DNA from 4 places in the Bradyrhizobium sp. USDA 4532 genome. Region 1 is predicted to be linked to each of the others. Evidence: riboswitches for the same ligand, from Rfam matches in the RefSeq annotation. Region 1 holds a riboswitch; each other region holds the start of a gene.
What was found. Region 1 has a riboswitch for cobalamin ahead of J2R76_RS31935 (TonB-dependent receptor). Riboswitches for the same ligand answer to the same signal wherever they lie in the genome.
Positions count from the first base shown of each region.

Region 2: linked by a shared signal. The riboswitch ahead of J2R76_RS30290 (TonB-dependent receptor) and the one ahead of J2R76_RS31935 (TonB-dependent receptor) in region 1 are both predicted to bind cobalamin.
Region 3: linked by a shared signal. The riboswitch ahead of metE (5-methyltetrahydropteroyltriglutamate--homocysteine S-methyltransferase) and the one ahead of J2R76_RS31935 (TonB-dependent receptor) in region 1 are both predicted to bind cobalamin.
Region 4: linked by a shared signal. The riboswitch ahead of J2R76_RS12995 (DUF1636 domain-containing protein) and the one ahead of J2R76_RS31935 (TonB-dependent receptor) in region 1 are both predicted to bind cobalamin.

Region 1 is NZ_JALJZN010000001.1:6,949,387-6,957,173, reverse strand. Features, by position in the region: gene gspD (type II secretion system secretin GspD) at 1-890, shown strand, start outside; gene J2R76_RS31945 (tetratricopeptide repeat protein) at 967-1,440, shown strand; gene J2R76_RS31940 (PepSY domain-containing protein) at 1,448-2,947, opposite strand; gene J2R76_RS31935 (TonB-dependent receptor) at 2,950-5,223, opposite strand; cobalamin riboswitch at 5,331-5,527, opposite strand; partial or broken gene J2R76_RS31930 (IS5 family transposase) at 5,663-6,414, opposite strand; gene J2R76_RS31925 (GTP-binding protein) at 6,691-7,620, opposite strand; partial or broken gene J2R76_RS31920 (amidohydrolase family protein) at 7,622-7,787, opposite strand, start outside.
Region 2 is NZ_JALJZN010000001.1:6,595,307-6,603,093, forward strand. Features, by position in the region: gene J2R76_RS30275 (hypothetical protein) at 1-907, shown strand, start outside; gene J2R76_RS30280 (ABC transporter substrate-binding protein) at 926-1,918, opposite strand; gene J2R76_RS30285 (hypothetical protein) at 2,125-2,298, opposite strand; gene J2R76_RS30290 (TonB-dependent receptor) at 2,411-4,675, opposite strand; cobalamin riboswitch at 4,784-4,982, opposite strand; gene J2R76_RS30295 (iron ABC transporter permease) at 5,095-6,138, shown strand; gene J2R76_RS30300 (ABC transporter ATP-binding protein) at 6,135-6,908, shown strand; gene J2R76_RS30305 (ABC transporter substrate-binding protein) at 7,109-7,787, shown strand, end outside.
Region 3 is NZ_JALJZN010000001.1:3,687,004-3,694,790, reverse strand. Features, by position in the region: gene J2R76_RS17390 (nodulate formation efficiency C protein) at 333-959, opposite strand; cobalamin riboswitch at 2,353-2,555, shown strand; gene metE (5-methyltetrahydropteroyltriglutamate--homocysteine S-methyltransferase) at 2,654-4,999, shown strand; gene hemN (oxygen-independent coproporphyrinogen III oxidase) at 5,681-7,033, opposite strand; gene J2R76_RS17375 (hemerythrin domain-containing protein) at 7,711-7,787, opposite strand, start outside.
Region 4 is NZ_JALJZN010000001.1:2,686,765-2,694,551, forward strand. Features, by position in the region: gene cobG (precorrin-3B synthase) at 1-572, opposite strand, end outside; gene cobN (cobaltochelatase subunit CobN) at 569-3,817, opposite strand; gene cobW (cobalamin biosynthesis protein CobW) at 3,817-4,851, opposite strand; gene J2R76_RS12995 (DUF1636 domain-containing protein) at 4,848-5,222, opposite strand; cobalamin riboswitch at 5,316-5,528, opposite strand; gene cobO (cob(I)yrinic acid a,c-diamide adenosyltransferase) at 5,565-6,218, shown strand; gene J2R76_RS13005 (cobyric acid synthase) at 6,230-7,678, shown strand; gene cobD (threonine-phosphate decarboxylase CobD) at 7,675-7,787, opposite strand, start outside.

The DNA.
Region 1 (7,787 bases):
CGCAGCTCCAGGTCGCGATCGACGCGACGATCGCCGAGGTCACGCTCAACAACACCTTGTCCTATGGCGTGCAGACCTATCTCACCAGCCAGAACCTCGGCCTGAAGCCGAACACCGGCTCGATCCTCGGCACCCAGGCCACTTCCGCTCCCGCGACCACCACCGACGCGACCACCGGCGCGGTCTCGGTCGCGGGGTCGCTCACCAATGCCTTCATCAACCAGAGCTTCCCGGGCTTCAACTTCCTGATCGGAAATGCAACGCAGCCGAGCCTGATCCTGGATGCGCTGCACGCCGTCACCAGCGTCAAGGTGCTGTCCAATCCCTCGCTGGTGGTGATCAACAACCAGGTCGCGACCCTGCAGGTCGGCGACGTCGTCCCGGTCTCGACCGGCAGCGCGACGGTGCTGACCACGAGCAACACCGTCGTCAACACCATCGACTATCGCAACACCGGCATCATCCTGAAGGTCTCGCCACGCGTCAGCGTGAACGGCACCGTGCGGCTCGATGTCGAGCAGGAGATCAGCAACGTTCCCCAAAGCAGCGGCAGCACGGTCAACCTGACGCCGACCGTTTCGGAGCGACGGGTCAAGAGCCAGATCTCGGTGGCCAACGGTCAGACCGTGCTGCTGGCCGGCCTGATCAGCGAACAGCAGAGCGGCGCCCGCAACGCGCTTCCGGTGCTCGACCAGATTCCGGGCCTCGGTGACGCCTTCGGACATCAGAGCAACGGCACCCAGCGTACCGAGCTGATCATCTTCATCCGCCCGCAGATCATCCGCAACGGCTCCGACGCCCAGACTGTGGCCGAGGAGCTTCGATCGAAATTGCGCGGCAGCATCGCCACGACATCGACCAATGCGCCGATCACCACCAGCTATCACTGAGCCGGGCAGCAGGATGCGCCGCGTTCTCGCACAACGGACGGGCCTCTCGGCTTCGCTTGCGATCGCGCTTTGGGCGATGACCGCCTCTGTCGCGAGCGCCGACAGCGTCGCGCGCGGATCGGCCGCCTTCCATCGCGGCGACTATGTCCGGGCGGCTCGGGAGCTCGCGCCGGCCGCCGAGCGCGGCAATCCGCGCGCTCTCGGCATGCTCGGCTTCTTGTATGAGCACGGCTTCGGCGTGCCGCAGGCCTACGCAGCCGCCGCCGACTGCTACTATCGCGGCGCCGTGCAGGGCGACCCGTTCGCGCAGGCCCAGCTCGGCCTGATGTACGACAAGGGTCACGGCGTTCCGACGGATTTCGTGCTGGCCTACAAATGGCTCAATCTGGCCGCGGCCCGCTCGAACGGGCGGCAGCGCGATGCCTATCTCCGTTTCCGCGATGCGGTCGCATCCAAGCTCTCGACCTATGAGATCATCGCCGGTCAGCGGTTTGCACTGGAATGGGCCCCCGATCGGCCGGCGCCGGACGTGCACCTGACCGCCAAGTAATCGCGCCTTACGGGGGTGTGCGCACGAGGCCCGCCGACACGCGCCTGCCTCGTACCTTCCGCCGCCGCAACCGGCGCCACCCGATCACGATCCCGCTGATCGAGATAATCGTACCAGCCGCCGATAGCAGCCACACCACGACGTCGCGCGCCGGCCAGATGCGCAGCAGCAGCGGGACATCGAGGCTGTGCAGCGCGTTGAACAGCCAGCGGTAGGACCGGCGGCTGTCGTCGCTGCGCTCGAGGATCTCGCCGGTGACGGGGGAGATGTGCAGCCAGGTGCGGGCGGGATCGTCGAACCCGATCCGCAATACCGGAAGCTCGCGCGCCTGGTGCAGCGTGTACCAATAGGCGTCGGGTTCATCGAGCTGCCGCGCTGATGTCATCGCAGCGCCGGGCATTGCGTGTCGGGCGGCAGCGATGACCTCGTCGCGCGAGAGGGTCATCCGCGCACCGGTCACAGGATCGGCGATGCTGCGGCCGCCGTTGCCGTCGTCGAGCAACATTAACCGGTGTCCGCCGATCCAGACGAAGCGGGCCTCCACCGCAGGCATCGATGGCGACGACTGGAAGCCGGCGACGATGTCGGCCGTGTCATGGCCACTATAGCCGATCGCGATCTCGCGGGTGACGCCGCGGCCGGAGAACGCGCCACCGGGATTGAGCGACAGCCAGCCGCTAAACATCCAGGTCAAGACGCAGATGCCGCCGACCAGGCCGGCGATGTGATGCCAGGCCATCCAGCCGCGATAGGGCGAGACGGCGCCATCAGCGTAGCGGCGCATCAGCCGCAGGCGGAGGACGCCGATCCAGAAGCCGGTGACCGCGACGACAAGACAGACACCCGAGATCCACAGCACCACATCCCGCCACAGCGGGCCGTCCTTGCGCAACACGGTCGGATAGATCCAGTGCGGGATCGAGCCGAGCCAATTCCAGACGCGCTCGCGCCGCGTGGTGTCGAGCGCGATCTCGCCGGTGCGCGAGGAAACGTAGAGTTCGGTGCCATCGGCGTCCCCGAGGCCGATCCGATAGAGCGGCCGCAACGGATCGAAGCGCGCGGTCACCGACCATTGGTCGCGCGTGATCGTTTCGATCAAGCGAGGCTGCACGGCATGCGGATGATGAGCGGCAATGGCCAGCGCCTGGTCGGGCGTGATCCGGTCGATCACGCTGCCGTCGGTCGCCGAAATGGTGATCGTCCCTGCCTTCCAGGCGGTCACCCGATAGACGGGCGTGTCGTCCATCATCGAAAGCCGCAGGTCACGCGGATAACGCTCGACACCTGCGATCGCCATCGCGCGATCAGGCGTGACCCGCACCTTGCTCCAGGGAATGACAGGAAGCGCGGCGAGGCGCTCGCTGTCGGTAAGGCGCGGAAAGGCCACGTACATCATGACAAGGCCGGAGATGAACCACATCGCGAACAGGAGACACGTCGCAATGCCGATCCAGCGATGGACGATATAGAGCCACCGCCGCCCGCGCCGGATCAGAGCGTTGCGCATGGTCAGAACTTCACGTTGACGGACAATTCGGCGGTACGCGGCATGCCTAGCAGCCACTGCCCGGTGCCGTTCGAGGTCGCCGCGTAAGCCTTGTCGAACAGGTTGTAGACGCGGAACGCGACCGTGGTGCGGTCATCCGGCTTCCACCTGACGCCGCCATTGACCACATTGTAGCCCGGACGCAGCTGGGTGTTGGCAAGATCGGAGTACATCGCACCGACGATCTGCACGCCGCCATAGACCGACCAGTTGGGCGCGAAATCCCAGGTCAGCCAGACATTCGAGACCTGCTGCGGCACGTTGACCGGGACATTGCCGTTGAAGCTGACGATCTTGCCGCCGACCACCTGGCTGTTGTTGTCGTATCTGGCGCGCAACAGCGCAAGATTGGCGTCGACGCGCCAGCCGTCGTTCAGCGCGAGCCCGATCGATCCTTCGACCCCGCGGGATGATTGCTGGCCGATCTGCAATGCCACGCCGCCGGTAGGGTTGCCGGGATCGGGAATCGTGAGCCCGGTCTTGACGATCTCGTAGGCGGCCAGCGTCCACTCGCCGCGGCCGCCCCAGAACGACTGCTTGACCCCGATCTCGGTCTGCTTGCCGGTCGCAAGCTGGAATGTCTTCTGCGTGGTCGACAGTGAGATCAGATTGCTGACCGGATCGACGCCGACCGCGTACTGGCCATAGAACGCGAGATTCTTGATCGGCTCGTAAACGAGGCCCGCGCGCCAGCTAGTGCCCGATAGCGTCGTCTCAAAACTGTTTGCCGGCGTCTTGTAGTCGGTGCGGTCCACTCCGGGGCGATCATACCTGACCCCGGTCACCAGCGACAACTGATCGGTCAGCGAGAGCCGATCCTCGGCGAACAGCGCGTATTGATTGACGATCGCGTTGAAGCCCGGCGTGGTCGCCGTCGTCGTGGCGAAGAACGATCCGGGATCGAACACATAAGGATTGACCGACGACGCGCCGCCATAGGGCGAGTTGTTGGTATGGGTGAAGTCGATCCGGTTGACGTCGAACCCGGCGACGACCTGGTTCGCAAGGCCGAACACGTGGCCGCTGAAGGTCGTATCCATCCGGTTGCCGAGCTGCTTCTGGTCGTGGAAGATCTCGATATAGCTCGTGCGATCGATCAGCTGGGTCTTCGGATTCCAGGTGTAGTTCTCGATGTCGCGCCAGTGCCGCTCGCTGGTCAGGTAATACAGCGTGTTGTTGACCTTGATGCCGTCGGCGACGTCCCACTCGGTCTTGAACCGGGTCCAGCTGTCCTGATAGCGGATCGCGCTGTCCGCTGCATTGTAGTTCTTGAAGCGCAGCGCGTCCTGGATCGCGCCGTTGATCAGCGGCGTGCCGAAATAGCGCGACGGGCTGCGATCGCCGTAATCTTCCGAGAGCGTGAAGGCGAGATTGTCCGACGCCTGCACCCGCACGGCAGCGGAGACCACCGCGTTCGAGGTCTTGTCGCGATCGACCCAGCTGTCCGACATGTTGCCGGTGGCGTTGATGCGGTACGACACATTGGGATTGATCGGACCGGTGCTGTCCACCGAGAGCCGCCGCGTCATGTTGCTGTCGAGCGAAACCTCGGCCTCGTTATAGGGCGTGCTCTGCGGCTTCTTCGGAATCACGTTGATGACGCCGCCGATCGCGCCTTCGCCGTACAGCACCGAGGCCGGGCCGCGCAGCACTTCGATGCGCTGCGTCGACCAGGTGTCATAGGGGAACGTCTGCGTGCCGGAGCCGATATAAAAGCGCGTGCCGTCATACAGCGTCATCACCGAGTTGCTGCCGGCAAAGCCGCGGGTGCTGAACGACAGGCCGCCATTGCCTGGCGCCGGCGTTGCGACGAACCCGGCCGCGTCCTGGGTGACGGCATCGAGCACATTATGCTGGCCGCGTTCAGCGATGGTCTGCGCCGTGATGATCTCGACGCTGGCCGGCGTCTGCAGCGGGGTCAGGTTGAGACGACTGCCGGTGCCGCCCTGCGTGGTGGCATTGAGCGTCGGCGATGCCGATCCCGGTACGCCCGACGCCGCGACGCGCGGGGCGTTGCCGGCTGTTGCAGGCCTCGGCCGTGGCCGCGCCGCAGCGGTCATGTCACGGCTGCGCGCCGCAGGCTTCGGCTTTGCCGCAGCGGAAGGCGCGACCTCAATCGGATCGAGTCTGGTTGGTGGCGGCGTTTGTGCCGAGCCTTCGACCGGCAACAACAATGATGACAGGGAGCAGAGAAGACCGAGGCGCCATTTGCGCGCAACGGGAGAGGACGGAGACATGAAAAGGACTCGCGGTAACGTGGCACGTCACCGCGAACGTGGACTGGCGCATTGCCAAAAAAGGCAGTGCTCCGATCCCACCAGGACGCCCCCGCCCGATGTGCTCGCGTGTGACCACGACTGACGGCAGGTCTCCTGGCTCACGGGTCATCGCCTGTCGACGCCTTCCCGGGCCGATGGCCCAGTGGCAAAATTGACGAAAGGCTCGCCGTTTACAGTTGCGGGGACAGCTGCGGCATTGGGGTTACCCTCGCACCGCATTCCCTTTTGATCCCCGAAGGGAACCGTCGGCAAAAACGATAGGTGGTGCCGGCAAGGCTGTCAATTCGATGCGATTGTCGCACACATGCTTTGCGAGATGCTGCTGCGGCGATGACACAGCGACGTCGAGGGCTGACGCCGAAAGGCAACCCGTCATCCTGAGAGTCTGACTCATAAATCACCCAACCTTAGCTGCAGCCGCGAGTCTGCGGGTCAGGAGCCTGATGTGTGCAATCAGCAGCCAGGCAGCTTCGGTTGCCACCGTCGCCTCGAAGTCCTTGGCGAGGCGGCGGCATCTGCCGAACCAAGCGAATGTGCGTTCAACCACCCACCGCCTCGGCAGAAGCTGGAAGCCTTTGACGCCTTGAGGCCGCTCGACGATCTCGACAGTCCATGGACCGCAGTCTGAGAGCGCGTCGAGGAGTTGATTTCCGCGGTAGATCCGGTCGGCAAAGACGTGGCGCAGCCGGGGGAAGTTCATCCGCACGTTCTTCAGCAGCGGTACGGCGCCATGGCAGTCCTGAACGTTGGCCGGATGAACATGAACCCAAGGAGGAGGCCATTGGTATCCGTCACGATATGCCGCTTGCGGCCGTAGATGCGCTTGCCTGCATCGTAGCCGCGCGGTCCGCCAGCTTGCGTGGTTGGCGCACTTTGACTGTCGATCACGGCTGCCGTCGGCTTCGGTGTCCGTCCAAGCTTTTTTCGCGCCCGGCGGACAAGCACGCTGACAATCCTCTGCCACCGGCCTGTATCCCGCCATCTATAAAAATAGCCCTGCACCGTCGAATAGGGCGGGAACTCCTGCGGCAACGCCCGCCACTGGCAGCCGGTCGAAACGATATAGAGGATCGCTTCGATCACACGACGCAGCTCCGTCTTACGCGGCCGGCCGCGCCGGTTCGCTCGCGGCAACAGGCGTCTGATCACCGCCCACTCCGCATCGGTCATATCGCTTGCATAACGCAGATCGTCCCGCCGATATTGCTCCCGAGTGATCTTGGTCCAGGGCATCGTGCTCTCCCTCGAATCTTTGCAAATCCGATGGAATCACACCCCACTGAGATCACTCACCCATTTTTCAGTCAGGCTCTGAGGAGCGCGGCACGCGCGTCTCGAAGGATGCACGGCCCGGCTGGTGGCCGATTCATCCTTCGAGACGCTGCTTCCCTCGCACCTCAGTATGACGGGAAACGTAGGTTCGCGTCACTGAGCCTCGACGCATCCCTGCATCACCTCATCAATCTCCGCGCGCGACAGCGCACCCATCTCGGCGATGAACACGATGCGCGTGCGCGGCACGCCGGGCGACGGCACGCCGCCCGCAGCCAAGGTCGCGCGGCCGCCGGCGAGTTGAAACACGGTCAGCCGCCCGGGCTGCTCCACCGTCTCGAACAATCCCTTCGCCCGCGCCAGCTTCGGCGCCAGTCTGCCGATCGCCTGCTGCAAGCGCGGCAGCACGACGGGCCACTCCGAGGTCCAGCTCAGCGTCTCGAAGCGATCGGACGCCGGCCGTCGCGGCGCGGTCTCGCGCGGAGCCGGCACATGATCGAGGTCCGCCGGGAACAGCAGCGCGGCCGGCACCTCGCCATGCAAGGCATCCACCACCACGGCCGCCGGACGCACCGCGCGCACGGCGTCGCGGATCGCGGCGCACGCAGCGGCGTCAGTCAGATCGACCTTGCTCAGCGCCACCACATCCGCCGCCCGGAGCTGCGAGCGCAGCAGCGCATCGTTCAGCATCGCCGCAGGCTGCGTCGCGTCGACCACGCACAGCACGGTCTCCAGCGGCGCCTCCTTCCAGATCACGGGATCCATCAGGTTGCGGATGATGTCGGCGGGATCGGCGATCCCGCTGGTCTCGATCACGATGAATTCGGGACGCGGATCACGCCGCAGCAAGGTTGCGAGCGTGCGCAGCAGGTCGCCCTCGAGTGTGCAGCAGATGCAGCCATTGCTCAGGCTGACCACGCCGTCGCCGGCGCCGGCGATCAGTTCCGCATCGATATTAACGGCGCCGAAATCGTTGACCACGGCGGCGATGCGCCGCCCTTGCGCATGCGCCAGCAGATGGTTGACGACCGTGGTCTTGCCCGCCCCGAGGAAGCCCGCGACCAGCAGGATCGGGACCGGCACCTCAGCCCCCCGTGATAGGCCGGCGCACCGGCCGGCCGGGACGCGCCGCGACATCGAGCACACCATCGCTGATCAGCGGCTGGCCGCTGACCACGAGATGCCGCACGCCCTCCGCCGGACGATTCATCGCCGAGAAGGTCGCGCGATCGCTCAGCGTCTCGTAGTCG
Region 2 (7,787 bases), 350 kb from region 1:
TCGCGCCGTGCACAGCAAGGCCGGGTTCAGCCGCCTGCTCGACCGGCTCGGCCTGCCGCAGCCGCCGACCCGGATCGTGAACTCGGCCGAGGAGCTGCGCGAGGCGGTGCGCTTTCCCTCCGTTGTCAAAACGTCGGTCGGCACCGCCAGCCGCGGTGTCTGGTTCGTGCGCGACGCTGGTGATCTCAATCGCGCGCTCTACGACCTCGAATCCTCAGGCGATTTTGCCGGCGAGGTGCTGGCGCAGGATCTGGTCACCGGCACGGTCGAGAAGGCGCAGTCGGTGTTCTGCCACGGCACGCTCGTCGGCTTCCATGCCTACCGCCAGATTGCGGCCGGTGTCGGCGGCGGCGAGGCGATCAAGGAGAGCGTGAGCCGGCTGGCGATCCGCGCCGGCCTCGAGACCATCGGCGCGCATCTTGGTTGGCACGGTGCGCTCTCGGTCGACGTCATCATGCCGCTCGACAGCGCGACGCCGCTGCTGATCGACTGCAACCCACGGCTGGTCGAGCCGATGAACGCCTTTCAGTCGGGCGTCGATCTGGTCGACCTGCTGCTGCGCGTCTCGCGCGGCGAAACGCCGGCGCCGCTGGCCGAGGGGCGCGCCGGGGTGCGGACGCATCTGGCGATGCAGGCGCTGCTCGGCAGTGCGTCGCGCGATGGTACGCGGCGTGACCTGATCCGGGAATGCGGCCGCATCGCCGCGGGCGAAGGGCACTATTGGGGAAGCAGCGAAGAGCTGACGCCGGTGCGGCTCGACTGGCTCAGCGCCGTGCCGCTTGCGATGACGACAGTGCTGCTGCTGGCATCACCGCAGATCGCCTCATCGCTGGCGCGCGGCGGCTTTGGCGCGCATCTGCTCGATCGCGGCAGCATCAAGGCGATCGAGAATGGCGATTTCCGCTAGTATCCCTCCAGCGCGAATTCACCGCACGATCTTGTCTGCGCGCTTCAAGAGCTCCGGTGGAATCTCGACGCCCACGGCCTGGGCCGCCTGGAGATTGAATATCAGCTCTCGCTTGGTGACGACGCCGACTGGCAGGTCGCCCGGCTTCGCGCCCTTGAAAATCTTGTCGGCGAATGTCGCAAACTCGCGCCATGTATCGGCGACGTTGGCCCCATAAGTAATCACCCCGCCGGCGTCCGCCTGGCCGCCGGGAAACATTGCCGGCAAGCGGTTCTTGATGGCCAGTTCACCGACTCGTTTTCGATTGCTCCAGGGCACCGGCACTTCAAGGACCAGCAGCGCCTGCGCGCGCTCCTTTGCCATCCCGGCAATCGCGGCCTCCAGATCGTCTGCACCCTTGACCTTCACGATTTGCGGCTCCACCCCCTGGGCCTTGGCTGCTGCCTCGTTGGCACGATCAATCGGGGCGAGCCCGCGTTCATCCGCGCCGGGGATCGTTTGATCACTGAGAATCGCAACGCGCGTGATCCCGGGGAATGCCTCCTTCAGAAGCTTGAACTGGTCGCTGGCCTGCTGCGGATCGAGGTTGGTGAGGCCCGTGACGTTGCCTCCCGGTTTTTCCATCGAGGCGACAAGCTTCAACGCGACCGGATCGGTCACGATCGCAAAGATCACCGGGATCGTCGACGTGGCTTTCTGCGACGCGACCGACGCCGGGCCGCCGAGTGCGAGGATGACATCCACATTCGCACCGACCAGCTCCGAGGCGAGGCCCGGAAGGCGCTCGAGCTTCGATTCGGCAAATCGCGGTTCGATGACGATGTCGCGTCCTTCGAGATAGCCGCGCTCGGCGAAGTCGCTCAGAAGGTTCTTCTTGATGGAGTCGAACAGCGGCGACGGGCTGCCGTTGACGAGGATTCCTACTTTCCTGGGGGCCTGTTGCGCATCGGACGGGTCGCACATCGACGCGATCATGCAGAAGACCGTGAGCACCGCCTTCGCAAACCTCATGGCACCGCCCCCAGCAAGGACCCAGCGTCCATGCGAAGCCTAGCATCCAGGGGGTGGGCAACCAATCCGGAAGGGTGGTCCGGCCGATGACCTCGCTGCGACCTAATGTCTGCTTGGCGACGACGAGCCGGGCTCGGTAGCTCGCGAGCTACGAGGCCGCCGCGCGCGACTGCGCGCAGGATCTGTGGATCGATATTCGCCGGGCCTCACAACGGCTCGTCATCATTGCCGTAGCGGTCGAGCTTCGGTGTGGCGATATCGCCGTCCTCGTAATAATCATCGTCCTGTAGCGCTGCGGCTGGCGGAGGTTTCTTCGCCTTGTCGTCGGTCTTGTCTTTGGTCTTCGTGCCGCCCTTGGTCTGCTTCCCGGCCTTGGCCATGCGTTTCCCCTGCGCGGGTCAAATCAGCTGCCGGAACTCTACCCCAGTTTCGGTGCGTTTGTAATGTTCGGGGACGGTGCGGCGGGGCAGACCCGCCCCACCGGTTCACGCTCTAGAACGTCGCGCCGGCCTTTACCATGTAGGTGCGGCCGGGCAGCGGATAGGCCGAGAAGCGGCCTTCGGTGAACGTGCTCGCGATGGCGTAGTCGTAATAGAGCGCGTTGAACAGGTTGTTCACGCTCAGTGACCAGAAGAAGCGGTCAACTTGCCCGCTCAGCTTGATATCGGCGGTGGCGTTTCCGGGAATCCGGCTCTGGGTGTTGGCCTGATCGTTGTCCATGATGCGCGAACTCCAGGCCCGCACCGTGGCGTCGAACACCAGATAGTTCTGCCAGATATTCCAGGTGACGCCGAGATTGCCGGTGTAGCGCGACACCAGCGGCACGTCGTTGCCGGCCCAGATGCCTTCGCGGAACACCGCGCGGGTGATCGCCATGCCGCCGCGCAGGGTCACCGTATCGCTGAACTTGAGCGAGGCACTGGTTTCCGAGCCATAGCGGCGGGTGGGGTCGAGGTTGGTGTTGAAGAACAGCACCGGGTTGAAATGGATTTCGTTCTCGAGATCCATCAGATAGACGCTGGTCTGGACCTGAAACAGGTTGGTCCTGACGCGAAAGCCGCCCTCGACATCCTGCGAGGTCTGGGTCTTGAGCTGGAAATTCTGCGGGATCGGGGCGAAGGTCAGCGGGTCGAATGACGGACCCGACGCGACGCGTTCGTCGACATCAGGCGTGCGGAATGCGCGTGCCGCGCGGCCGAACACCGAGAAGGTGTCGGTCAGGCGATGCTCGGCGCCGACATGCAGGGCGTATTGCGTCTCGTTGCTGTCGAGCGGTGCCGCCTGCGTGTCGAACGCGAACGGCGCATTCGGGTCGTAGCGATCGCGCGCCGAGATGCTGGTATTCTGGACGCGCGCGCCGTAGGAGATGTCGGTCGTTGGCAACAGGCCCAGCGTATGTTGCCAATAGCCGGCCACGCTCTGCTGCTCGATATTGTAGATGTGGAACGGGTCGACGCCCTGATAGGCGCCGCGCGCCTCGCGGAAGCTCGAATCGTAATAGTCGATGCCGGTCAGGATCGTCGACGGCACGCCCAGCATCACATTCTTGACGCTGAGCCGCGGCGTCAGCGACCAGGTCTGCAGCGCGGCGTCATTGTAGGTCGAGGCGAAGCTGATGGTCGGCACCGTGCCGAAGAAGCCGCTCTGCGTCTCGCGCTGCCGCCAGCCGCCGTCGACGATGAGGTCGACGCCGTTCATCAGCGTCTTGGTGAAGCCGGCGGTGACGCTGGCGGTCTGCTGGTTGGCATAGTCGAAGGGCGTCGCGGCGCCGCGGCGATCGGTGAGCAGCTCGTTCACGCCGATCGACGGATCGACCAGCCGTCCGCCGGGTAGGCCGAGCTTCTGGTCGCTGCCGGTGACGGTCAGGAAGGCGGTGAGATCAGGCGTCGTGTAGTTGATGTTGCCGACGGCGTTGCGCTGGTCGAGCGCATTGTTGACGCGGTAGCCGTCCGACTTGATGCCGTTGCCGTAGAACGAGGTGGACCACGGGCCGGAATTGAGCGCCGCGGAGACCGCGGCCATGCGGGTGTTGAACGAGCCAACTCCGGCCTCGGCCCGCATCGTCGTCGGCGGGCCGCCGACGCCGGTCTTGGTGATGATGTTGACGACGCCGCCCACCGCGTTGTCGCCGTAGAGCACCGCGCCGCTGTTGCCGCGCGTGATCTCGATGCGCTCGATCGAATCGAGCGGAATCGTGGTGAGGTCGAAGCCGGCCTTGTCGACGTCGTTGAGGCGGCGGCCGTTGAGCAGGAAAAGGGTATTGTCGGTCGCGAATGCGCCGAAGCCGCGCAGGTCGACCGACGTCTTGGCGCCGTTCGGTCCGCCATAGGGCGTTTGCAGCTGCACGCCCGGCACCTGCGCGAGGATCTCGGGTAACGACTGCACCGGCGAATGCGCGATGTCGTCGGCGGTGATCACGGCCGAGGAGGAGCCGACAATGCCGGCGAACTGGCGGCCGCCGGTGCCGCCCGTTCCGGTGGCCACGCCGGTCCCTGTCGTGCCCGATCCGGCTCCGCTGCCTGTATTGTTGCCTTGCGAGGTGCCCGGCGCCGGGCGTCGCGGCGCCGGCGCTTCGTCAGCGGCCGGCCTGGCGCGCGTGACGTTCTGGTCGCCCGGCTTGGTGACTTCGATCGCCGGCAGCTGATCGGGAGCGGGTGCCTGCTGCGCCCGCGCTGCGGAGACAAGGATCGCCGGCGCGATCATCGTCGACGCGAGCAGAAGCGCGCGGCGCCGCCGATGGAAAGGGAAGGAGAACATAAGCAAGGCCTCGGCAACGTCAGTGGCACGTCACCGCGAACCAGTCTCACCATCGTGCTCACAGCATCAGGTGAAGCTCATGCCTGTACTCCCCGACCGGCAGCATCGCGTGTGACCACGGCTGACGGCAGGTCTCCTGGCTCGCGGGTCGTTACCCTTCGTCGCCTTCCCAGGACCGAGATTCCCAGTGGCCTGTGACGAAGGATTCACCGCATACAGTTGCGGGGGCAGCCGCGGCGTTGGGGAAGTTTCCCCGTACCGCATTCCCTTTTCATCTCATGAAAGAACCGTCATGTTCATCTAGGGTTCGGCCGGGTAGCAAAGTCAATCCGGCGGAAGTCGGGCGGCGGCCGCGCGGCCACGGTTTTTGTCGAGTGTCGCTTGTCTGCCACGGCGATCGCTGTAAGAGCATGGATCCGATGAGCGCGCAGGATTTTGCCTTGGCGGCCGAGGTCGCGGCGCGGCGCCGGTGGGGCGCCACGGCGGCGCTGCTCGCGCTCGTGGTCCTGCTGTGTGTGCTCTCGCTCGGCATCGGGCCGGTGCGGCTGTCGCCGCTCGCGGTGATCGAGGCGCTGTTCGGCGGCGGCAGCGATGTGGCGCAGGTGATCGTGCGCGAGATCCGCCTGCCGCGCACCATCCTGGCATTTGCGATCGGCGGCATTCTCGGGCTGTCCGGTGCGGCGCTGCAAGGGCTGCTGCGCAATCCGCTGGCCTCGCCGTCGCTATTCGGCGCGCCGCAATCGGCGGCGTTCGGCGCGGTGCTGGTGATCGCGCTGGGCCTCGCCGATGTGCGCTCCTACGCGCTGCCGGTGGTGGCGATCATCGCCGCCTTCGGCTCGGTGTTCGCGCTGCTTGCGATCGCCGGCAGCAATGCCGGGCTGTTGATCCTGATCCTCGCTGGGCTCGCGATCTCGAGCTTTGCGGGAGCCGCGACCGCACTGGTGATGAATCTCTCGAGCAATCCGTTTGTGGTGCTGGAGATCGCGTTCTGGCTGCTCGGCTCGCTGGAGGACCGCAGCTTCCAGCACGTGGCGCTGGCGCTGCCCTTCATCGTCGCGGGCGCCGCCATCCTGCTCAGCCAGGCGAGCGCCTTCCGCGCGCTGACGCTTGGCGAGGAGGCGGCGCAGAGCCTCGGCGTCGACGTCGGGCGGTTGCGGCTCTTCGTGATCACGGGCGTGGCGCTTGGCGTCGGCGGCGCGGTCGCAGTCACCGGCACGATCGGCTTCATCGGCCTGGTTGCGCCGCATCTGATGCGTCCCGTGATCGGTCACGATCCGGCGCGGCTCTTGGTGCCCAGTGCGCTCACCGGCTCGGCGTTGCTGCTCGCGGCCGACATCGCGGTGCGCATCATTCCCTCGACCTCCGACATCAAGGTCGGCGTGCTGACCTCGATCATCGGCGTGCCGTTCTTCCTCTATCTGATCATGCGCGAACGCCGCGCGCTCGGCGGAGGCGTGGCATGACGCTGCTCTCCGCCGCCGCTCTCAATGCCTCGCTCGGCAGCCGCAAGGTGCTGCACGATGTCTCGCTGTCGTTGCCATCGGGCCATCTGGTCGCGCTGGTCGGGCCGAACGGCGCCGGCAAGACCACGCTGCTGCGCGCACTCTCCGGGCTGATTCCGTCGGGCGGCGAGATCCGGATCGGCGGCGATCCGCTGGCGTCGCTGCCGCTGCGCGAGCGTGCGAAACGTTTTGCCTACCTGCCGCAGGGGCACATGGTGCACTGGCCGCTGCCGGCGCGCGACATCGTCGCGCTCGGCCGCTATCCGCACGGCGCGACCGATCCGGCGCGGCTGTCGCAGACGGATATGGAGGCGGTGCTGCGCGCGATGCAGGCGGTCGACGTCACTGAGTTCAGCGATCGCCGCGTCACCGAACTCTCCGGCGGCGAGCGCAGCCGCGTCGCGCTGGCCCGGGTGCTCGCGGTGGAGGCGCCGGTGATCCTCGCCGACGAGCCGACCGCCTCGCTCGATCCACGCCACCAGATCGACGTGATGCAGAAGCTGCGCAACGTCGCCGATGCCGGTGTGCTGGTGATCGTGGTGACGCATGACCTGGGACTCGCCGCGCGCTTTGCCGATCATGTGCTGGTGCTCGCGGAGGGGCGGCTGGCAGCGCAAGGCGCGCCCGTCGAGGCACTGTCGGAGAGCGTCCTCGCCAGCGTGTTCCGGGTCAGCGCCTATCGCGCCGAATTTCAGCGCGAAGCCGTCATCGTGCCGTGGGCGGACGTCTGATGTGGCCACGGCCTCACCACAAGCTCAGTTCACCTCTCCCGCTTACGGGGGAGGTCGCTGCGCTCGACGAGCGCAGCGGGTGGGGGCTCTCTCCACGATATGGCTCGCGGCGAAACCCCCACCCCAACCCTCCCCCGCAAGCGGGAGAGGGGGCGCACCTTCAGCGTGGCAGCCATCTCGCTTCGCTTCATCTTGGTGCGGTGGTCGCGATACTGCTGTGGCTTATTTCCGCCGGCGCCGCGTTCGCCGCCGGACCGCGCATCGTCTCGATGAATGTCTGCAGCGACCAGCTCGTGCTGTCGCTGGCCGATCCGGACCAGATTATCGGCCTCAGCCGCTTCTCGCGCGATGCCTGGCAATCCTGGGCCGCGGAGAAGGCGCGAAACTTTCCGCGCCTGTCCGGCGAGGCCGAGGACGTGCTGCTGCTCAAGCCCGACCTCGTCGTGGTCAGCCTGTTCGACAAGCGCGCGACCCGCGATCTGTTGAAGGCCCACGGGCTGCACCTCGTCGAATTCACCGTGCCGCGCACGCTGGACGAGGTGAAGGACCAGATTCGCGCGATGGGCGATGTGGTGCAGCATCCCGATCGCGCGGAGGCCGAGATCGCGCGCCTCGATGCGACGATCGCGCATGCGCGGGCGGCGGCAAGCGCGCATCATTACCGCGTGCTGCCGCTGGAGCGGCGCGGCTTTGTCTCGGGCGACCATAGCCTGGTCAGCTCGCTGCTGGCGGCAGCCGGCCTCGCCAACGCCGCCGGCGAACTTGGCGTCGGCGCAGGCGGGTTTGCTTCGCTGGAGGCGATCGTAAAACTCCGGCCGGATTTCATCCTGGTGTCGGAAGCCGGCGACCGCGCCGAGGATGACGGTCGCGCCTTCCTGC
Region 3 (7,787 bases), 3.3 Mb from region 1:
CCCGCTTGATCCTACGCTACAAAGCCACCATGCTTGACTCACACGGTGGCCTGTATCTGCGACCGTATCCGCAACAAACGCTGCGCGAAATGACTCCAACAACGCCTAACTGGCCTTCGATGCTCGAATGGAAGAAAGCAAGAAGCTCGGCATAATGGCGGCGTGGGGACTGACGCGGTCGGCTTTACGGGCTTGCGGTGCCAAGGCGTCCCGGCATTGTTGCGAGCGGCGATCCGCATGCCATTTCAGAGCGATGAATTAAAGTTTCCGTCGGATGGATCTTGGTGTGGGGCCGAGGCGCTCAACGCTCATGAGTAGCGCTGCCACCCTGATCAGTTCTCGATGCCCTTCGCACCCCCCTCCAACGCGTCCCGTTCATTTTGATCTTTGTGATGGAACCAGGACCCCGGAGGAAAAGTCGCAATCTTCTTGGCAAGGAAAGATTGCGGCTCCCAATCGTGTCCCTCGCGCTTGTCGAAGGTGATGACCCCATTTTGGGTGAAATAGCGGGGGCCTGGTATGTTGCAGTTCACCAACAGCAGAACGCGCCACCGGTCTTCTTTCTCGGTCGGCTTGTCATTCGCCGCTCGAACGTAATCCACGATTACAGGTTCGATGATATGACAGCGGCCGTGCCGGAGCAGATCGCCGAGCTTGCCTTGCGCAGTCGTGACAAAGTTGAAATTGACCGGATTATGCAGAAAACGAAGGTTTGCGTCTTTTTCGCCGTCGGTGACTTCACTGGCGATGAGTGAAAGCGCCAGGGCGCGCCAGCCGAGTTCGATAGGCTTTGCATAGGGAGACGCAACTTCAATCTTTCCGTCGGTCCCGACTTTCCAGGTAATAACGTAATGTTCGTCTGATCTGTTATCCTGATGCCTGGTCCAGGAAAGGTAAACATACTCAGTGTGGTCGACGCTTTCGGCGATTCCCCAGTTTCGAGGGACGAATTGCGCCACTTTCGAAACTTTGGAGACAATGTGCTCGATTGTCTCACCGTCTCGCGCTCGCCAGGTTGACTTGACTCGTTCGACGAGCGCGCTTTCGACGGCTCGCGCAGTGTTGCCCGTCGCAACAAGCCCAGCAACGAAAATTAGCGATTGACAGAGGCAAAGCACGCCTCTTGCAGACATTCTCTTCATAACGGCCGGACCATCGATTTTTCATCCACACGTCAAAGCGGCAGCCTTCAATGCTATGCTCGATCGGAAGAAGTTAGCGGCAACGTGACGCGGGCACCTGCCGATGTCCCGCGCGAGCAGGCGCTGTCCCCTCGGGTCACGCGCCGCTAACTTCAGTGGGCCAGCCACAACCCCAATTTGCTGTGCTGGACCTGCCCAGGAGGAGAAGCCTGGGCACCCTTGAGCTTGCATTCTTCGTGCCAGGAAATAGCCGGCAAATCCCGCCAGATTCGTGCAGTGTTTGTCGGCTTTCCGACCTACGCTCGTTTCTATGTTTCCATTCAGCCGATCCGCTCGAGCTTGTTCAGCTTTTGTCGTGCCGATCTTCGAGGCCAAAGCGAAGGCCGCTGCCGATTTACGGATGAGAAATCGGGGCGCACTTTGGAGTGCTGTTGAACCGTCTGGTCCGGCGCGGTCACCCGAACGCCTGCGATCGCTATCGGCTTGTAATGATGATAAGCAAAACCACTCGTCACCGCCGGGCGTGTGGAATCGTCGAAAGCGCGTTCTGGGGCAGGCAGATGATATGGTGCGCGGGTTTCTACCTACGCGCACGATGTTGCAGTCCGCTCAGTCCAGCTGCCTCGGCTCCGCATTCATGGTGGGATGACCCTTTCCAGTCGCGACACGCGGCAAGCGAGAAACGATCAAGTCGCGCTAGCTTCCTCTTGAGTTGCTCAACATTCTCGAGAGCAGTTGTCTGACGGATTGATTCATGAACGCTCTTACCAGCCCCCGAACGGGCCGACCGCAAAGAGGGTGACAGAAAGGACGCCGACAGCGCTCCAAACAGCCATTGTCATTGCGGGCCTTCCGGTGTTCGTCGAGGCGAATCGATATGCATGCCCGAGTATTAGCGTCATCAGAGACCGCAAATCGCCTACCAGGATTGGTTGGCTCGTAGATCAATATGGCGACCGGTTGCTGATGGAGTTTTCGCAGGTGTGTTGTCCCTGGCGCGGCTTTTGACTGTCGAGAGACCGAAATACACTCGAAGCGCCGCGACCTGCGCCTTCGACAATCCTTTCGACACATATATTGCAGACTGCGTCTATTGGATAAGCTTCCAATCGCGTGATCAACTTTCGACGTTTATCATTTTGAGTCACTGATGATGGCAGCATTGACGTGAGAGAGTCATCTGGGAGGTTGACGGAAGAGGTCTCTTGCCGATAATCCAAATCGTAGAGGTTCTCCGGTCCCGCTGGATTCGGAGCTAAGAGGGAAGCCGGTGAACATGCCGGCGCTGCCCCCGCAACTGTAAGCGGCGAGCCGCCGTCCAACAAAGTCACTGAAGCCCGTGCGGCTTCGGGAAGGCCGGACAGCAGCGATGACCCGCGAGCCAGGAGACCTGCCTCGACCACATATACGTCCACGGGCGGGGTGTCCCGGTGGTGCGCCAAGCCGCCGCCGCTCGGGCGATCCTGCTTGCGTCCGCCTTGGCCTTTGCCCCCAACTACGGGGTTAGCGCTATGTCTCTTCTCTCCCTTCCGGTTGCCACGCTTGGAACGCCTCGGATCGGTCCAAGACGCGAGCTCAAACGCGCGCTTGAAAGTTACTGGGCCGGCGCAATCAGCGAACAGCAATTGCTCGAGGCCGCAGCTGGCCTGCGTGCTGCGAACTGGGCCCGCCAAAAATCCCTCGGTGTCACCGTCATTCCGTCCAACGATTTTTCGTTGTACGACCAAGTGCTCGACACCTCTGTCATGGTTGGTGCCATCCCGGAAGTTTATGCGTCGAAAATCGAATCGGTTTCGCTCAAGACGTACTTCGACATGGCGCGCGGTTCACAATGCGATCGCCAGAATGCGAGTTGCGGCCACGGATCGGGCGGATTTAGCGCGCCCGCACAGGAGATGACCAAGTGGTTCGACACCAACTACCACTACATGGTTCCTGAATTTCATCAGGGACAGAGGTTCCGCCTATCCTCTCGCAAGCCTATCGAGGAGTATGAGGAAGCCAAGGCCCTGGGGTTCCAGACGCGCCCTGTCCTGATCGGGCCGGTCACATTCTTGAAGCTTGGCAAGAGTGCGGACCCCGCGTTTCAGCCGCTGTCTCTCCTGGATAAGCTAATACCGGTCTACATCGAGGTTCTGCAAGAACTAGGCAAAAGGGGAGCAAGCTGGGTTCAATGCGACGAGCCCTGCCTGGTCCTTGATCTGGAGGAGGAAGCGCGAAGATCTTTGCTGCGTGTCTACGATCGGCTCGCCAGGGAAGTACCAGACGTCAAGATCATGGTCGCGAGCTATTTCGGTGATCTCGGCGATAATCTGGACATAGCTTTGAACATGCCCGTTGCCGGACTGCACGTGGATTTGGTTCGCGCACCGAATCTGTTGAGCCGGATCATTGCTGCGCGGCGAAGTGATCTCGTCATGTCCCTCGGCGTCGTCGACGGACGAAATGTATGGCGCTCGAACCTGTCGACGCTCCGCCAGCAACTGGATCCCGCCATTGCGAAGCTGGGCAGGGATCGTGTTCAGATCGCTCCGTCCTGCTCGCTGCTCCATGTGCCCGTCGATGTTGAACTGGAGACCGGACTTGCATCCGATCTCAAGAGTTGGCTTGCCTTTTCGGTACAGAAGATGCGTGAGCTTGCGATCCTAGCGCGGGCGCTCGCGGGTGATAAGAATGTTGCTCAAAGTCTTGCTGAATCGCAGTTGGCCGTGACGGTCCGCCGGACTTCACCAAAGATCCGTGATGCCAATCTCGCGGTGCGGATGCGAGCGATCGACGAAGCCATGCGCCGGCGTGCCAGCCCATTTGTCCATCGGGCCGAGATCCAACGCAATCGCTTTGGACTACCGGCCTTTCCTACCACGACGATCGGATCCTTCCCGCAAACCCCAGAGGTCCGTAATGCCCGCGCGGCACATTCGCAAGGCGTCATGAGCGACGAGCAATACGACAAATTTCTCAAGGAGGAGACTGCGCGCACTCTGCGTTGGCAGGAGGACATTGGTCTAGACGTCCTCGTGCACGGCGAGTTTGAGCGCAATGACATGGTGCAGTACTTCGGCGAGAAACTCGCCGGCTTCGCATTTACCAGGAATGGTTGGGTGCAATCCTATGGGTCGCGCTGTGTCAGGCCACCGATCCTATTCGGAGATGTTTCGCGGCCAAAACCGATCACTGTGGATTGGTGGCTCTACGCGCAATCACTGACCAGCAAGCCGGTGAAGGCGATGTTGACCGGGCCAGTAACGATCTTGAATTGGTCGTTTGTTCGCGATGACATTCCAAGAGGCGAGGTCTGCCGGCAGATCGCACTGGCGATACGCGACGAAGTCCGCGATCTCGAGATAGCCGGTGCGAGCATGATCCAGATCGACGAAGCTGCGCTCCGCGAAGGATTGCCGTTGCGCCGATCGGAGTGGGGGGCCTACCTTCAATGGGCCGTCGATAGCTTCCGCATTTGCTCATCAGGCGTTGCAGATCAAACCCAGATTCATACGCATATGTGTTATTCTGAGTTCAACGACATCATCGACGCCATTGCTGCAATGGATGCGGATGTGATCTCGATCGAGACGTCGCGCTCGAAGATGGAGCTGCTCGACGCGTTCAGGAACTACAAATATCCCAATCAAATCGGGCCGGGCGTGTACGACATCCATTCTCCACGCATTCCCGAGGCAGGGGAAATGAAGAAGCTGATGGCATTGGCTCGGCAGCGGTTGCAGGACTCGCAGCTCTGGGTCAATCCGGATTGTGGTCTGAAGACGCGCAGATGGGAGGAGGTTCGCCCGGCGCTGATCAACATGGTCGCCGCCGCCCGGCAACTTCGCGCGGCATCTGACCGGCCAAGTCGTTGATCCAGCGCTTGGCTCTCTCCTCCAGGGCGCTGATCCGCTCATAGGGCGTTTGCGCTCTGGATCATCTCGACCGAGCTTGCACGACAGAAAAAAGCCCGGCCACGCTTAGCAGGCCGGGCAAAAGTTAAGTCTGAGAAGAGCGACGCTAAACGTCGCCGACTCCCATCGGCGGAGGGAGGACAGCTGATGATCCGATTGCCGGCGAGGGCATTCGCCGTAAATCTGAACCCGAGTTAAAGCACGGCTCAGCATAGCTCAATCATGCTGTGGTATGCGACCGATGTAGTCGAGTATTGGAAGACTAGACTAAGGTTTGTCTGCAATGAGCATCGTTCACAACGGCTTGCCGAGGCGACAAAAGTCCGTGGCTGGCGACGCCCGGCCGCGTTGGTACCGATCGAGGCGAAGTGCAATTAACGGCGCTTTCCTCCCGCTGGATCGGCGCGACCATGCGAGCAAACGCGACCCAAGAATTACTCAAGCAACCAATACATGAGTGGCTTCCTGTTGATCTGGCTGTGCAGGCAGTCTGTCCGGTTCCACTCTGGCGAAGGTTTTGGACTCTGTTTGGAATGGATGGGCGGATCGACGCGCGACCATGAACGTGGCGGACAAATAGGATGCTCTCACTGGTGACTGAAGTGCGGGATTGCCAGAGTGGCAAGCCCGCCATTCACACGATTAGACCGCCGCGCTGTGCGTAGCCCCGCACCGAGCGAGGTGAGCGTCGAACGCGGAGGCGACGCACCGGATCAGGAACCGGGCGTCGTCAGCTACGGAGAGCCGGCCATTGTCGACCACGACGACGCCATCTGCGATAAGGCTGTCAAGCCGGAAATGATCGACAACGGCCGCATCCGGATCCCTGCCGTGACGGCGAGACATCTCGGAGAGATCGATTGTCATGTCGCACATAATTCGCTCGATGATCTCCGCCCGGTAGCGATCATCATCAGTCAGTAAATAGCCCTTCGCCGTCGCGAGCCGATCCTCGGTGATGCGAGCGATGTAATCCCTGGTCGAGACAGCATTTGCTAAGAACCCCTGTTGCAGGCGGCCGATGGCGCTGGCACCGAGGCCGATAAGCGCGTCTGCGCAATCGTCAGTATATCCCTGGAAATTGCGGCGCAACCTGCCTTGCTTCGCCGCCACAGCGAGATTGTCATGCGGCAGGGCGAAGTGATCGAGGCCTACACGCACGTATCCAGCGTCAACCAAAGTGTGAGCTAGCATTTCGGATTGGAGATAGCGCTCGACGCTGTCGGGCAGAGTGGATTCGTCGATCTTGCGTTGATGCTTCTTGAAGGTCGGAACGTGCGCGTAACCAAAGGCAGAAAACCGGTCCGGATGCAACTCGAGGCATTTGTCGACGGTGTCCAGGCACGAATCGACCGTCTGTCCGGGCAGCCCATACAGCAGGTCGAAATTGATCCGGCAAATGCCGGCGTGGCGTAACCGCTCGACCGAAATTGCGGTCTGTTCGAAGCTCTGCGAGCGGTTGATGGCCTGCTGGACGACCGGGTCGAAGCTCTGCACGCCAAGGCTTGCCCGGTTGACCCCGCTATAGCCCAGGGCTTCGGCCATCGGATTGCTCAACATGCGGGGATCGATCTCCACGGCGATCTCGGCATCAGGCAGGACGGCGAACGAATAACGCAACGAGCCGACCAAATCCGCGAATGCTTCAGGTGTCAGGATCGTCGGCGTGCCGCCGCCGAAGTGGATATGAGAGATTGGCTGTCGTTGGCCAACGGCTTCTGCAACGAGGTAGGCTTCAGTGCGCAATCCAGCCGTATAGATCGCGATCGGATCGTCGCGTTTCGTGACAGATGTATGGCAGCCGCAGTACCAACACATGCTTCGGCAGAATGGGACGTGCACGTAGATCGAGGCGGACCGCTGGCCGTCGAGAGACTTGAGCCAAGCTTGATAGTCGAACTCCCGAACTGATGATGAGAAATGAGGGGCGCTCGGATAGCTGGTGTAGCGCGGTAGTCGGTGCTGCCCGTAGGATCGTGCTAGGTCCGGTCGCATTGGGATGCCTCTCTCGCTCTCTGGGCGCCCGATTATCGGATGGGTGCATGGTAAGCTTTGCGCTGCCTCAAATATCGCGGTTTCTGATGGGCTTGCCGGTAGGTCATGCCAGTGGCGCATACATCATGCTTTGAATTGTGATGAAGTGGTCGCACGGCAGGAATGAGCCTCCTTAGCAATGCACCCCCCATGGCTCATCATGGTCAATCGAGCGAGAACGAGACGAAACGAAGCAGCAAACGGATCTTTATCGAAATTGACATCCGACAGCTCTGCTGTTCAGAGCGAACATTCCGGGATTTGCTGTATCTCGCGATGGCGTGCAGCAATCCGAACCCGCCCCGAGCCCACGAATTCAGCCCGTGCCAGGCAAGGCTTGCGGATGGAGATTGTTTCGCCACCTGCCTGGCCGCCATCACGCGTCTCCATCGGCTCGCGGAGATGTGAAATGCCCGTTCGCGCGATAGCGATACGGTATGGTCGAGCCTGGTCACTGCCGATTACGTTTGAATCAGACCGCTTTTGACGTTCGGCCATGCCGGTTGCGCCGCCAGTTGAAGCAAACGACCGTCGGGCGGAGAAGCATATCGCCTGTGCGTAACCTGAGAGCAGGTGAGGCGACCTTCATTTCGGGTCCCATGAAATGATGTCCACTTTCCTGCCGAAAGCGGCAGCGATCAATGTGGTCCATCCCTCCCCGCATTGTGTCGCTGGTTGCCGGCCAACGCGCTCGAAAACGCGAGTGCGCTCCGTT
Region 4 (7,787 bases), 4.3 Mb from region 1:
GTGACAAACCATTCGGCCAGCGCCAACGCGACCTGAACGGCCTCGCTCCGCATGACCGAAAGCCCGCGCTGCGCGCCATCGGCCCGCACCAGCAGTCCCCGGCCGCGATCGCGCTCGATCCTGATATCGGCGGACGCATCCGCCAGCATCCGCGCATTGCCATCATCGATTGCGAAGCCGAACTTGGTTGGAAGATCAAACGAGGCACCGGCAAGCCCCTGCTCAAGCTCGGTCGCAAGCGAGCGCGTCTCGTCGGCGACAGTCCAGAACGGCGTCACCAGAATGTTTCGCTGCGCCTCGGTATTCGAGTCCGTGTCCAGCAACCCGAGTTCAGCGAGCCCATCGACCAGGGGCGGATAACCTTCATCGCTGACGCCGCGAATCTGGAGATTGGCGCGGCTGGTCAGGTCGATCAGGCCGTTGCCGTATCGCGCCGCCAGCCTGGCGATTCCCGCTGCCTGCGCCGCGTCCAGCCGTCCGCCGCGCGGGCGAATGCGCACCACGAGGCCATCGCCTGACTGCATCGGCCGCAGCGCGCCTGGACACCAGCCCTTGACCGCAACCGCGCTCATGAGGCCTCCTGCAGCGCAGCCGCGATCGAATTGCGCCGCGTCTGCCAGAGCGAGGCTTCATGCAATCTCGCGAAGCAGGTTTCGATCGCAGCCAGCGCCGCCGGGTTCTCGCGCGCCATGAAGCCGCGAACCTCGTCATTGCCGAGCGTCGCATCATAGTAGAGATCGAACAGATGCGGCGGCACCGCGCCGGCAAGATGGGCGAACGCCGCCATGTGCTCCAACGTCGCTGTGATTTCGGCGGCACCACGGAAGCCATGGCGCATCATGCCCGCGATCCAGGCAGGGTTGGCCGCGCGCACTCGCACCACCCGTGAGATTTCCTCGGTCAACGCCCGGGCATGCGGCTGATCCGGCCGCGTCGCATCGAGGTGATAGAGCGATGGGGCTTTCGTGCCAAGGCGCCTCGCCGCCGCCGCGATGCCCGCCTCGTGCGCGGCGTAGTCGGCCGCCAGCAGCAGATCAGTCTCCGGCAGATCCTGGGTGTGAACAAAACTGTCCGCAGCCGCGAGCCGCGCCTCGATGCCGGCGCGATCGGGCCGCATCTCGCCGTCGGATGCGAGAGCCCACGACGATGCCGACAACCAGGCTTCGCCGGCCGCCTCGCGCGCCTCCGGTGTGAAGACGTCGGGGACCGACGAAATGCCAACGCCATAATGTCCGGGGCGAGGACCGAACACGCGCGCGATGCGCTGCCGGTAAGGATTCTCGTCCGCCTCGTCGCTGCGTTCGGACAACGCCTCCGCCGCGGCTTCGAATAACTGGGCCAGCCCTGAGAAGACGTCGCGGAACAGCCCCGACACGCGCAGCGTGACGTCGATGCGCGGCCGGCCGAGCTCTGCCGGCGCGATGATGTCGTAGCCCGACACCCGCCCCGAGCCGTGATCCCAGCGCGGCGCGATGCCCGCGAGATGCAGGGCCATCGCAAAGTCCTCGCCGGCGGTGCGCATCGTCGAGGAGCCCCAGAGGTCGACCACGAGTCCCTTCGGCCAGTCGCCGTGATCCTGCAAATGACGGCGCAGCAGCTCTTCAGCAAGCTTCACGCCTTGCGCATGCGCCGACGGCGTCGGCACCGCGCGCGGATCGACCGCAAACAGATTGCGCCCGGTCGGGAGCACGTCGCTGCGCCCGCGATAGGGCGAGCCCGACGGCCCCGGCGCAACACGCCGGCCGGCGAGCGCACCCAGCAACGCCTCCTTCTCCGCCTCACCGCAAGCGCCCTGCCCGAACACATGCAGGCCGTCGCCGAACTGGCTTTCCTTGAGGTCGCAGACGAAACGATCGATCTGCGGAATGGCCTCGGCCGCGGAGACCGACGCGGCGAGACCGAGATCGTCCTCCAGCCCGGCGATGCGCGCTTCGTCGCGGATCGCGGCGATCAGGCGCTGCCGCCGCGCCGGATCGAGACCATCGGCGGTCGAATACTCATCGAGCAAGCGCTCAAGATTGCGCAAGCCTTTGGGGACCGCGGCCTGTGCCAGTGGCGGCGGCAGATGACCGATCGTCACGGCACCGATCCGGCGCTTGGCCTGCGCCGCCTCGCCGGGATCGTTGACGATGAAGGGATAGACAACAGGCAGATCGCCGATCAGCGCCTCCGGCCAGCATGCGGGCGACAGCGCAACCGACTTGCCGGGCAGCCATTCCAGCGTTCCGTGCGCGCCGATGTGGACGACGGCATCGATGGCCTGCCGCCTGAGCCACAGATAGAACGCGACATAGGCATGGCGCGGCGTGCGCGCCAGATCGTGATAGTCGGCGTCGCGCTGTCCCACCTCACCGCGCTCCGGCTGAACGGCGATGACCGATTTGCCGCAGCAGATCGCCGCGAAATGAAATGCGCCGTCACGGCAATCGGGATCATCTTCCGGCGCGCCCCATGCGCGGCTGAGATCGCCCTGCAGCAGCTCGGGAAGGCCGGAAAGCGCCGCACGATAGTCGGCGATGTTCCACGTCAAATTCCTGCGCAAAAGAATGTCGCCCAGTGACTCCACCGGCTCAAGGTCAAATCCCGCGCCCGCGAGATCAGCCAGCATCGCCCCGACCGAGGCAAGCGCATCGAGGCCGACGGCATGCGCGATCTGATGCGGGCGGCCGGGATAGTTCGAGAGCACCAGCGCGAGCCGCTTCTCCTGTGCCGGCTTGCTGGCAAGCCGATGCCAGGCGGCCACGCGTGCGGCAACTGCAGCGACGCGCTCGGCATCCGGTCGATGCGCAAGATGCGCGAATTGCAGCTCAAGATCGCGCTCACCAGGCGATTTGAAGCTCACGACCCCTGTGAACAGGCGGCCGTCGACCTCCGGCAGCACCACATGCATCGCGAGATCGCCGGGCGAGAGCCCGCGGAGCGACAAGGCCCAATCCTCGCGCCGCGCGGTCGACAGCGCGACCTGGAACACCGGGCATGATGCAGCGTCGAACGGCGTCGTGCCGTCGTCACCGGCCGCGGAAAACGCGGTCGCATTGACGATCGCCGCTGGAGCGCATTGCGCAAACTGAGCGCGCAGCCAATCCGCCACGCCCGCCGCCTTCAGCGAGGTGACGAACACACCGTGGGCATCAAAGCCCCTCTCACGCAATGCATCGATCAATGCATCGACCGGCGCCGTATCGCCTGCCGCGAGGTAGGAACGATAGAACGTCACCAGCACGCGCGGCCGGCCGTCCGGTGCCGGCAACGCCGCGATGGCACCGCGCTGGGAATCGTAGACGCCGATCTCGGGAAGATCGATCTCGCCGACCACGGGTCCGGCATAAAGTCCGGACGCCAGCGCCAGTTGCGCGATCACGGCCTGCGCCGCAACGGGGCCGCCCTTGTCGCACAGCACCTTCAGACGGCGCAGCGTCGAGACCGGCAAGGTCGAGAACTCATCCAGCCGCAGATCGTCGCGGCCATCGGCCGGCAGCACGACCAGGGCGATGCCGCGCTCCTTCGCCAGCCGATGCACCGCGGCCAGCCCGTATGACCAATAGGGCTCGCCGCCGATCAGCCGCACCAGAATGCCGCGGGCGTGCGAGAGCGTCCGCTCGATATAGGTATCGACCGACAGCGGATGGCGCAGCTCCGCGAGATTGGCGAGCCGCAGCGACGGCAGCGCAGCACGGCCCCGCCGCCAGCCGGCCGCGAAGGCAGCAAGATCGCTGTCGGAAAACGACAACACCACGAGATCGGCCGGATCCTGGCCGAGGTCCCTTGGCGTCGCGGTCTCCTCAAGGCCGCGGCTCTCGCGGAAGACGACGTGCATCAGACACCAAGCCGTGCCCTGATCGCGGCTTCATCGATGTCGGCATGTTCGCCGATCACGACGAGCTTCGACCGCCGCGCCCGGGCACCCCAGGGCATGTCGAACTGATGCCGCACCCGCTCGCCGACCGATTGCACCAACAGCCGCATCGGCTTGCCTTCGACCGCGATGTAGCCCTTGGCGCGCAGCACGTTCTGCTCGCGCGCCAGCCCCTTGATCGAGGCGACCAGCGCGTCGACATCCGAAACTTCCGGAAGATCGATCACGACGGAATTGAAATCGTCGTGCTCGTGTTCCTCCTCGCCATCGTGATGCGACGGCCGCGCCGCGAGATCGCTTTCCGCCGCCGCCCCGAGCCCGAGGATCACGCGCGCGTCGATCGTGCCGTCGACGACGGGCAACATCGGCACCTCGCGCGGCATCTCGGCCGCGATCACCTCTTTCGCTGCCTTGATCCCCTCCGCCCCCGCGAGGTCCGCCTTGGTCAGCAGCACGATATCGGCACATGCGATCTGGTCCTCGAACACTTCCGACAGCGGCGTCTCGTGGTCGAGATTGTCGTCCGCCGCACGCTGCGCATCCACCGCGGCCGGATCAGGCGCAAAACGGCCGGCGGCGACGGCCTCGGCGTCGGCGAGCGCGATCACGCCGTCGACCGTGATCCGCGAACGGATCTCCGGCCAGTCGAACGCTTTCAGCAGCGGCTTCGGCAGCGCGAGCCCGGAAGTTTCGATCACGATGTGATCGGGCTTCACGTTCCGCGCCAGCAACTGCTCCATCGCCGGGATGAAATCATCGGCGACGGTGCAGCAGATACAGCCATTGGCGAGTTCGACGATGTTCTCGGCCGGACAATTGGCGTCGGCGCACGACTTCAGGATGTCGCCGTCGACGCCTTCGCTGCCGAATTCGTTGACCAGCACCGCGAGCTTCTTGCCGTTGGCATTGCGGATCAGATGCTGGATCAGCGTCGTCTTGCCGGAGCCGAGAAAGCCGGTCACGACGGTGACCGGAATTTTGGCGAGCGTGGTCATTCTGCGGCCTCCGGCACGACGGGAAGAGGTGGAATGCGGGCGAGCGATTGCTTGCGGAAGATTTCCGGACGGCTGCGCCACGGCACGATGCCGTCGGGCGCCGCCGCATAGGCGGAGGCACCGGCGATCACATCCGCGGCATTATCAGCGGACAGGCCGCCGTAGACATAGGACCACCGCCCCGGCGCGCTGAGCGCGACCGAGCAACCCTGGCTGCAGGCCGACAGGCATGCGACGGGAACCAGATTGACGTCATCAGGCACGCCGGCCTCGACAAGCGCGGCATGCAGGCGTGCACCGGGCGCGAGCTCACCTTCCGCCGGCGTCTGGCCGGCGCGGCAGGTGATGCAGACATGAAGTGTAACGCTCATCGCCCTTCCTGGATTGACAGCGGGAAGCGATGAGGCACACGAACCGATTTTGGACAGGTTCGTTCCCCGTCGCGGAACACCCCGTCCGCCGGTTTCACAACATGCTGCGTTGGCAGGTCTCCCGGCTTGCGGAGCAGGTTTTACCCTTCGATGCCCACCTTCCCGACTCCGTATGGAATCAGTGGCTTGGGCATCTCTCCGGTCACGGTCGCGGGGGCGGCTGCGCTTCGGGCCCGATTCAGCGGAGCCCTATCGCATTCCCTCTTCGCCTGTCGTAGGACAGGAACCGACGCGGGACCACCATTCGTCCAAGCCTCGCACTTGTCAAGCCGAAGGAATGTGATGACTTCTGATGGAAAGGGCGCTGAAGACGGCGCCGTCGGCACCGATCTTTCGCCGGATGCGCGCCACGCGGACAAGATGGCGAAAAAGAAGGCCGCCCGCGACCGCATCATGGCGACCAAGAGCGGTGAAAAGGGCCTGATCATCGTCCATACCGGCGCCGGCAAAGGAAAATCGTCCTCCGCGTTCGGCATGATTGTGCGCTGTGTGGCGCACGGCTTTCCCTGCGCCGTGGTGCAGTTCATCAAGGGCGCCTGGGATACCGGCGAGCGCCGCCTGCTCACCGGGCATTTCGGCGATCTCTGTCAATTCCACGCAATGGGCGAAGGCTTTACCTGGGAGACGCAGGATCGCGCCCGCGACATCGCGGCAGCGCAAGCCGGCTGGGAAAAGGCCAAGCAGCTGATCGCAGACCCGAGCCTGCGCATGGTCGTGCTCGACGAGATCAACATCGCGCTACGCTACGATTACCTTGCGATCGCCGATGTCGTCGACTTCCTGACCACGTCGAAGCCGCCGATGACCCATGTCGTGCTCACCGGGCGCAACGCCAAGGAGGAGCTAATCGAGATTGCCGATCTCGTCACCGAGATGACGCTGGTAAAGCATCCGTTCCGCTCCGGCATCAAGGCCCAGCCGGGCGTCGAGTTCTGACGGGCATCACGATGGCGCGCGCATTGATGATCCAGGGAGCCGGCTCGGACGTGGGCAAATCGCTCATCGTCGCCGGCCTCGCCCGCGCCGCGAGACGGCGCGGCCTGCGCGTGCTGCCGTTCAAGCCGCAGAACATGTCGAACAACGCCGCCGTGACCGTCGATGGCGGCGAGATCGGCCGCGCACAGGCGTTGCAGGCGCTCGCCGCCGGCGTCGAGCCGCACACCGACATGAACCCGGTGCTGCTGAAGCCCGAGACCGATGTCGGCGCCCAGGTCATCGTGCACGGCAAACGGATCGCCACCGCACGCGCGCGCGAATATGCCGGCATGAAACCATCGCTGACGGGCGCGGTGCTGGAGAGTTTTGCGCGCCTGAAGCAGCGCGCCGATCTGGTGCTGGTCGAGGGCGCCGGCAGTCCCGCCGAGGTCAACTTACGCAAAGCCGATATCGCCAATATGGGATTTGCGCGCAAAGCAGACGTGCCCGTGGTGCTGGTCGGCGACATCGACCGCGGCGGCGTGATCGCGCAGCTCGTCGGCATCAAGATGGTGATCGACCCTGATGATGCCGCGATGATCCAAGGCTTTGTCATCAACAAATTCCGCGGCGATCCGACATTGTTCGACGACGGCTATCGCCTGATCGAAGAACGCACGGCGTGGCGCGGCTTTGGCGTGCTGCCCTGGTTCGTCCGCGCCGGCGAACTTCCGGCCGAAGATGCGCTCGGGCTCGGCGAGGCGCGCAAGCCCGGCCAGTGCAAGATCGCGTTCCTTGCGCTGTCGCGGATTGCCAATTTCGACGACCTCGATCCGCTGAAGCTCGAGCCCGGCGTCGATCTCGTGATGGTACGTCCGGGCGAAGCCATCCCGGGTGATGCGAAGCTCGTCATCCTGCCCGGCTCGAAATCGACCCGCGGCGATCTCGCCTTCCTGCGCGCGCAGGGCTGGGACATCGACCTCCTCGCGCATCATCGCCGCGGCGGCCATGTCCTCGGCCTGTGCGGCGGATACCAGATGCTTGGACACAGCGTCGCCGACCCCGATGGGATCGAAGGTCCTGCCGGCGAAACGCGCGGGCTCGGGCTGCTCGATGTCGCAACCACCATGACCGAACAGAAGACGCTGACGCGCTCCAGCGCGGTGCATGCCGCGACCAGCCAGCCGATCAGCGCCTATGAAATCCATATCGGGCGCACCGACGGGCCGGATCGCGCGCGGCCCTTTGCATCACTCGACGGTACGGCTGAGGGCGCGGTCTCCGCAGACGGGCGCGTTCACGGCAGCTATCTGCACGGCCTGTTCGCCTCGGACGAATTTCGCAAGGCGTTCCTTGCACAGCTCGACATCCCCGCGGCGGATCAGACTTACGGCGCCAGGGTCGAGAGCGCGCTCGACGCGCTCGCCGGGCACATCGAGACCCATCTCGATGTCGAAGGCTTGCTCGCGCTGGCGCGCTAAACGGGCAGCACGGCGGAAAGGCGCGACCACTCGGGCTCACTGCCCGGCAAGCCGAGGCGCAGCCATCCCGGTTTCTGCTGGAAGACCCGCGACCAGATCTGCGCACGGG